DNA from 2 places in the Hydrogenophaga pseudoflava genome. Region 1 is predicted to be linked to the other one. Evidence: predicted binding sites of a transcription regulator. Region 1 holds the regulator's gene; the other holds the start of a gene.
What was found. The regulator FNR, encoded in region 1, switches genes on or off when oxygen is low (the NO sensors DNR and NnrR bind a similar motif). The targets are predictions, from matches to a motif close to TTGATNNNNATCAA.

Region 1 (3,651 bases):
GGGACCGATGGTCAATGACAGTGATGTCCCAGCAGAGAACAGCGCCATGATCGTCGCGCCCTCCATCGCGTCGGCCGACAAAGAGGCGACCATCAGCGCGGAATACAGCAACCCGCATGGCATCAGGGCCCACGCGACGCCGAGCACCGCGGGAGCCTTGGCCCCCAGGCGTCCGAACACTGGTCGCGTCCTGCGCCAGACGCCTTGGGCCAGCCCGTCGAGCCATGCTGGCTGGCGAGCCTGCCAGATCAGCACCAAACCAAGCAGCATGGCTGCCACGTGAAACATGGTCCAGACCGGCCGGATCACCGAGGTGTTGGTTCCCAGCCAGGCCAGGCCTTGCACCGAGCCTGCTGCAATCGCCCCGAAGAGGGAGTAGCCAAGCAGTCGTCCGGCCTGGAAGGTCAGCAGAGCCGAAGTGCTCTGGCGCCCGGTCCCGCCACGACTGATGCCCGCACACGCGGCACCACACATGGCGACACAATGGGGACCACCAGCGATCCCCATGAACAGTGCGGTGAGTGCCATGGATGTTTGCATGGCAGAACTCTAGCAGTCGCAGCCCTCGCGCCGGTTCGAAACCACGCGAGTCAGATGATCTTGGAGAAACGCGCCCGGTCCTGGTCGACCTGCAGGTTTTTGTCGAAAACCATGGCAATGGCGCGAACCAGATACCAGCCCGATGGCGTCACCTCCACACCTGAGTCGTCGATGCGAACCAGTCCGTGTTCGGCATAGCCAGCCAGTACCTCCAACTCGCGCGCAAAGTAGCTCTTGCAGTCGATCAAGTGCCCCAGGTTGATCGATTCGAACTGAAGCTGACCCTGACACATCAGCGACATGATCACGGAGCGGCGCAGCAGGTCGTCCCTGGTCAGTGCCAGCCCGCGCACGATCGGCAGCCGGCCCTGGTCCAGCGCATCGTAGTACTCCTCGATCGTCTTGGCGTTCTGGCTGTAGGTCGCGCCGATGCGGCCGATGGCCGAGACACCCAAAGCGATCAGGTCGCAATCCGGCTGCGTGCTGTAGCCCTGGAAATTCCGGTGCAGGCGCCCTTGACGCTTGGCCACCGCCAGCGCATCCGTGGGCAGCGCAAAGTGATCCATGCCGACATAGACATACCCCGCATCACTCATGGCATCCAGCGAAGCCGACAGCATCGACAGCTTGTCTCCCGCGCTGGGCAGTTCGGCAGCGACGATTCGCCGTTGCGGCTTGAAACGCGCCGGAAGATGCGCGTAGGCATACAGCGCGATGCGGTCGGGGCGCAACTGGTTGACTTGGGCAAGCGTACGGGCAAACGACTCAGGGGTCTGCAGCGGCAGCCCATAAATGAGGTCCACGTTGACCGACTCAAACCCGATCTTGCGGGCTGTCTCGACCAGTGCGAACACCTGTTCGGCCGGCTGCACCCGGTGCACCGCTTTCTGAACAGCAGGATCGAAATCCTGGACACCGAAACTCAGGCGGTTGAACCCCAGCCTGGCCAGGGTCTGCAAACGCTGGTCCGTCACGGTGCGGGGGTCGACCTCAATGGAGTACTCGCCTCCGGGCACGAGAGTGAAGTTGCGCCGGATCATCGTCAGCAGATCTTCCAGCTCGGCGTCGGACAGGAAGGTCGGCGTCCCTCCTCCCAGATGCAGCTGGGACACGGCATGCCCCTTGCCGAAATGCTGCACCTGCAACTCCACCTCACGCGACAGATACCGCAGGTACTCCGCAGCCCTCTCGTGGTGCTTGGTAATGACCTTGTTGCAGGCACAGTAGTAGCAAACGGACTCGCAGAAAGGAATATGGACGTACAGCGACAACGGCAGCGCGAGCGAGCCTGCCCGACGCTGTTCCAGCGCCTGGATGTAGTCGCTCTCCGTGAACGCTTCTACAAAGCGGTCCGCGGTGGGGTACGAGGTGTAGCGGGGCCCCGGGATGTCGAATCGCTTGAGCAATTCGTCTGAAATGGCGTGACTCACAAACAATTCTCCAGTTCTCAGCGCGAATGTGCACCAAGGCAGAAATCGCACCCTTGATCAAGATCAAGGGCCGTCCAAGCCCCGGGTTTTCCCCCATGCGTGCAACGAGGATGAGCGCGCCCGCCTTGCTGGCACTTGTGGCCATGCGTTAAGCTTCGGGAGAAATCTGGAAGATTTATGGACATTCACAGCATCAAAGTCGCCTGTTCCAGCTGCAACCTTCGGGAGTTGTGTTTGCCAATGGGCCTCAATCCCGAGGAAATGGGCAAGCTGGACACCGTGATCTCCACGCGCAGGAGGATCAAGCGGGGAACCGCGCTGTTCAACACCGGCGACAAGTTCACTTCGCTCTACGCAGTGCGCTCGGGCTTCTTCAAAACCTGCGTGACCACGGCCGATGGGCGAGACCAGGTCACCGGCTTCCAGATGACCGGAGAAATCATCGGCATGGACGGCATCGTCAGCGACCGCCATTCCTGCGACGCGATTGCGCTTGAGGACGCCGAGGTCTGTGTGATGCCGTTTGACCAGGTCGAGGAACTCTCGCGGGAGTTCACCACACTGCAACACCATGTCCACAAGATCATGAGCCGGGAAATCGTCCGCGATCACAGTGTCATGCTGCTGCTGGGCAGCATGCGTGCCGAGGAACGTCTCGCAGCGTTCCTTCTCAATCTCGTCCAGCGTCTGCATGCACGAGGTTTCTCGCAGTCAGAGCTCATCCTTCGGATGACCCGGGAGGAGATTGGAAGTTACCTGGGCATGAAGCTCGAGACCGTGAGCAGGACTTTCTCGAAGTTCGTTGAGGAAGGCACCATCGAAGTCAAACAACGCTACGTACACATCAAGAACACCGATGCACTCAAGCAGATCGTGAACCCTCAGAGCTGCCGTTGAGTCTGGGCGTTTGAACGAAAGAAACCCCGCTTGGGCCCAAGGCCTGAGCGGGGTTTCTCTTTGTGTGCAATCCGAGGGTTAGCCGCACCCGCCGTTGCGGGCGCAGTCCCGGGGGCGCTCCGCTTCGGGAACCGGGCAGCGGTTGACTTCGAACGGAGACATGGACAACAGGGTGGTCAGCGCGCTCGATGCCATGGTGACGCCCCAGAACACAAAGAACGCCAAGGTGTAGATGGCTTGGCGAGACAACTCCAGGGGGCTGCCGAACCAATGGAGATCACCAGGGTCGACCATGGCGAAAACAACCATCTCAAGCACAGCAGCCACCAGAAAGGCAGGCCAGGCTATCCACATCCACCGCTGAGCATTCATGATGCGTCTCCTTCACTCCTGTGTTGTCACATCCGGCGGTGTGGCGTCCTACTTGGAGGGTGCCGCCGGGACGACGGGAGAGGCGGCGTGATTGCGGGCCTGATGGGCCGGCTGCAACTTGGCCATCGCATCGACCTTGGCCTGCCCTTCCAGCCGCTGAGCCGCCGCAAGATCCCTTTCGTAGTCGGACTTGTTGAGCACAGGGTCCGGATTCTTCACCGCGATGACCACGGTGACCAAGCCGGCAACGATCACCAGCAAAGGACCTCCCACCACCATCCACATGTGCGGGACTTTCCACCAGGGCGTGCTTGGCGCGCGGTCGACTGGACGAGGTATTGCTGACATGACTTGTTCCATAAGGCGTGTAATTTCAGTTTAGCGCGGAACGATGAAGACCGCCTTCTCCACC
Region 2 (3,651 bases), 1.9 Mb from region 1:
CTCGCCCCTGTTCAACCCGGCCATGCCCGCCGAAGCCAAGCAGTCCTTCAAGGACCGCCTGGAGCAGCGCCTGGCCTGGGTCGACGGCGAGCTGGCCGGCAAGCAATACCTGCTGGGTGACGCCTTCAGCGTGGCCGACGCCTACCTGTTCACCGTCACCAACTGGGCCGCCTTCGTCGGCGTGGACATCAGCGGCCTGGCCAACCTGAATGCCTACCGCGCACGCGTCGGCGCGCGCCCTGCCGTGCAGGCAGCCCTCAAGGCCGAGGGTCTGGCCAAATAAACCTCAGAGGGCACGCTGTCGCAAGGCCAGCAGTGCGCCCAGCCACAGCGCGCCGGCCGAGAACACCAGGCCGCGCGCCAGGCCGCCGGGGCCGTCGGCGATGAAACCCACCACCGTGGGGCCAACGATCTGCCCGGCTGCGAAGGTCACGGTGAACGCGCTGATGCCGGCCGCCCACTGCGTCGGCGGCAGGTTGTGGCGCACCAGGGCGGTGGTGCTGGCCACCACCGACAGGAACACCGCGCCGAACAGCAGGCCCGAGGCCAGCAGCAGCGGCCAGGCGGTGGTCAGCGCCGGCACGATGGCGGCCACCCCCAGCAGCGCGTTCAGGCGCGCCAGCGGCTGGCCGTCGCGGTGGCGGTCCAGCAGGCCGGCCCAGATGCGCGAGGACGCGATCACCGCCAGGCCCAGCAGCGCGTAGAAGGTGGACACCGCCGCCGCGCTGGCGCCCTGCTCGCGCAGCAGCGCGATCACGAAAGTCATGTAGCCGATGTAGCCGATGCCGAAGCCCATGTAACCCAGCAGGCCGAAGGCAAAGTCGCGCCAGCGGAAGGGGCGCAGCGACACCGTGGACCCGGCGGCACCGCTGGCGGCCTGCGGCGGCGTGGCCTCCAGCCGGTCCAGCACGCGGGCCGGCCAGACCATCAGCGCCGTGGCGCCCGCGCACAGCAGCGCCATCGCCCACCAGCCCCAGGACCAGGCGTGCGGCCGTCCCTGCGCCATGTCCAGCACCAGCGGCACCCCCAGCGCCGACAGCGCGATGCCGATGCCCGTGCCCCCGTAGTACAGGCCCAGCAGCAGGCCGCTGCGCTGTGGCTGCCGCGTCCCCAGCCGCGCCGCCAGCAGGCCACCGGTGCTGAACACCAGGCCGCTGGCCACACCCGCCAGCAGCCGCTGCAGCAGCAGCGCCGCGGCACTGGTGAAAAAGCCGCTGGCCGCCATGAACAGCGTGGCCAGCACGGCCCCGACCACGAACAGCCGGCTGGGCGACGTGCGCTGCAGCAGCCGGGCCATGGCCATCGCGCCGAGCAGGTAGCCCACGGCGTTGGCCGTGTTCATCGACCCGGCCAGCGCATAGCTCCAGCCCAGGTCCTCGCGCATCGGTGGCAGCAGCAGCCCGTAGGCAAAGCGTGTGATGCCCAGCGACACCGCCGCACCGAGCGAGAGCGCCAGGGCCAGGCGCCCGTAGGGAATGGGGTCGTGCGGCGAGGAAAGGGGCATCCGCCCATTGTGGCGCGTCAAGGCAACCGCGACCCGCGCAGCGGCGGAGCGTGGGGGCCAAGGAATCCAGCGCCGGGCCGCCCCAAGCTGGATTCGCGCCCCCCTGGGGGGCAGCGACCCACGCCAGTGGCGGAGCGTGGGGGACCTCCTTCAGCCGCCGAGACCGACCGGCGCCGGCGCCTTCATCACGATGCGGGTAAACAGGCGGTCGAACTGCGGGTCGCGCGGAATGCGGCCGTTCAGCGGGTCCTGGTTGGTCGCGAAGGCGGCGTTCAGCGCGTGCCAGTCGGTTTCGGTGAGGTGGCGCTCGGCCTCCGGCAGGATCACGGTCTCTTCCAGCCGCATGTGCTCCAGATAGAAGTCGACATAGCGCGTGACCTCGTCGACGAAGGCCGCCCGGCGCCCGTCGCCCAGCAGCTCCCAGGCCACCAGCATGTGCATGAGTTCGCGGACCCGGGGCTCGCCGCGCAGGTGGTCGCGCTCGAGCTGGTCGATGGTGGCCATGGTGTGCGGTGCGGCCTTGACCACGCGCGGGAACAGCAGGTCCGACTCCTTGGGGTGGTGGTGCCGCTCGGGGAACTCGTCGATGTAGAACAGCATCGCGCGCAGCACATCGAAAAAGCGACCGGAATCGTCCAGACCGTTGACCTCGGGCCCGCGCCGCACCAGCTGCATCAGCGACTGCAGCATGGCTGCCAGGGTGGCGTGTTCTTCGCGAATGACGCGCAGGGCTTCGTGGGTCATGGGTGTTGTCTCCGGCTGTGCATAGCCGACCGTCCGGTCGGCGAATGGTTCCCCGAATATGGCGGAACCGGGTGCCAGGGGGTTTGATACATGTCAAGCCTCGCGGGGCGGCACCCGCCGAAGGGGGTGGGTCTTACAAGTCGTTGCATACCAAAGTGCTAGCATTTTTGGGGTTCCCGGGCCTTGCCTGGTTCTGTCCACCGCTGTCACACCACCCACCATGAAACCCATCCGAATCGCCCTCCTCGCCCTGTCCCTGGGCGCCGCCAGCTGCGCCACCACCGCCAGCGAAACCCCGGAAGCCCCGCCCCCGCTCGGGCAGCTGGAAAGCAAGACCTACCTGGACTGTATGAAGAAGGCCAACGGGCGGTTGGAGCAGGCGCCGTGCATCCAGAACGAAAAGGCATGGCAGCTCAAGCAGCTGAATCTGCTCTACAAGCAACTGGCGGGCAAGCTCAGCGAGGAGCAGCGCAAGTCCCTGGTGACATCTCAGGCCGCATGGGCCACCTTCCTGGACAACGAGCGAGGCTTCGCCACGTCGGTCTACTACCCGCAGGGCGGCAGTTCGGATCTGTCCGTCTCGACGAACGAGATCCGGTGGATCGCACAGCGCCGGCAGCAGCTGCAACTGCATCTTGATCTGAACTGACCCCAGAACACCAACGTCAGGCAGAGCTCGCAGGGAGGAACAACATGGCATACATCGATATCAACGACCCGATCCAGCGCAGTGGCGCCGTCTATTTCGTCGTCGGTCGGGGGACAGAGGGCGGCAACAGCTCCTACCGGCTGAGCGTGGCTGGCGTCACTCCGAGCCAGTGGGGCGACATCTCAAAGGTCGCCGACAACAGCGGCTACTCCATCGGCACCATCCAGGTCGATCTCGGGCAGCGCGGCACCTGGCCGCTGGGCTCGATAGAGAGCCGGACGCTCAAGGCGGGCGAAACCACGTACGTCGATGCCGTGATTGCAGAAGCGGCCGCCTACGCCAAAGCCAACAAGCACCCGTTTCCGGACAACGCGGCCGGGCTGTCCACGCTGCGCCAGGACCTGCTCAGCCATGGCAACGGCGAGGGAAATAACCCGTCGATCCGGTTCATCTCCGCCGAACACCGGGACACCATCAACGTCTGGGCCAGCTCGCCAGAAGGACAGCAGTGGATTCACAGACACATTGACTTTCCACAGGTCCAGGCCATTGCAGACGACGCCAAGGACGCACTGGATCGCCATGGCGCCCGCATTCCCGATGACCGCAAGCTGGAAGTGATGTGTGTGCTGGCGAAGGCAGAGAACCAGCGCCCCAAGACCTACAACAAGCTCGTCGCAGCCCTGCGAGACGGTGCAGACTACGAACGCTTCATGCAAGCGGTGGACCAGCAGAAAGCGGCCGTGAGCTACTT

Region 2: the regulator FNR is predicted to act here: its motif matches at 2,332-2,345, upstream of HPF_RS00575 (hemerythrin domain-containing protein).

What each region holds. Positions count from the first base shown of each region.
Region 1 covers NZ_CP037867.1:3,127,588-3,131,238, forward strand. The annotation lists gene HPF_RS14960 (sulfite exporter TauE/SafE family protein) at 1-540, opposite strand, end outside; gene hemN (oxygen-independent coproporphyrinogen III oxidase) at 591-1,970, opposite strand; gene fnr (fumarate/nitrate reduction transcriptional regulator Fnr) at 2,148-2,867, shown strand; gene HPF_RS14975 (hypothetical protein) at 2,946-3,239, opposite strand; gene HPF_RS14980 (FixH family protein) at 3,288-3,524, opposite strand; gene ccoG (cytochrome c oxidase accessory protein CcoG) at 3,618-3,651, opposite strand, start outside.
Region 2 covers NZ_CP037867.1:123,813-127,463, reverse strand. The annotation lists gene gstA (glutathione transferase GstA) at 1-283, shown strand, start outside; gene HPF_RS00580 (YbfB/YjiJ family MFS transporter) at 287-1,504, opposite strand; gene HPF_RS00575 (hemerythrin domain-containing protein) at 1,655-2,248, opposite strand; gene HPF_RS00570 (lysozyme inhibitor LprI family protein) at 2,469-2,897, shown strand; gene HPF_RS00565 (peptidoglycan-binding domain-containing protein) at 2,942-3,651, shown strand, end outside.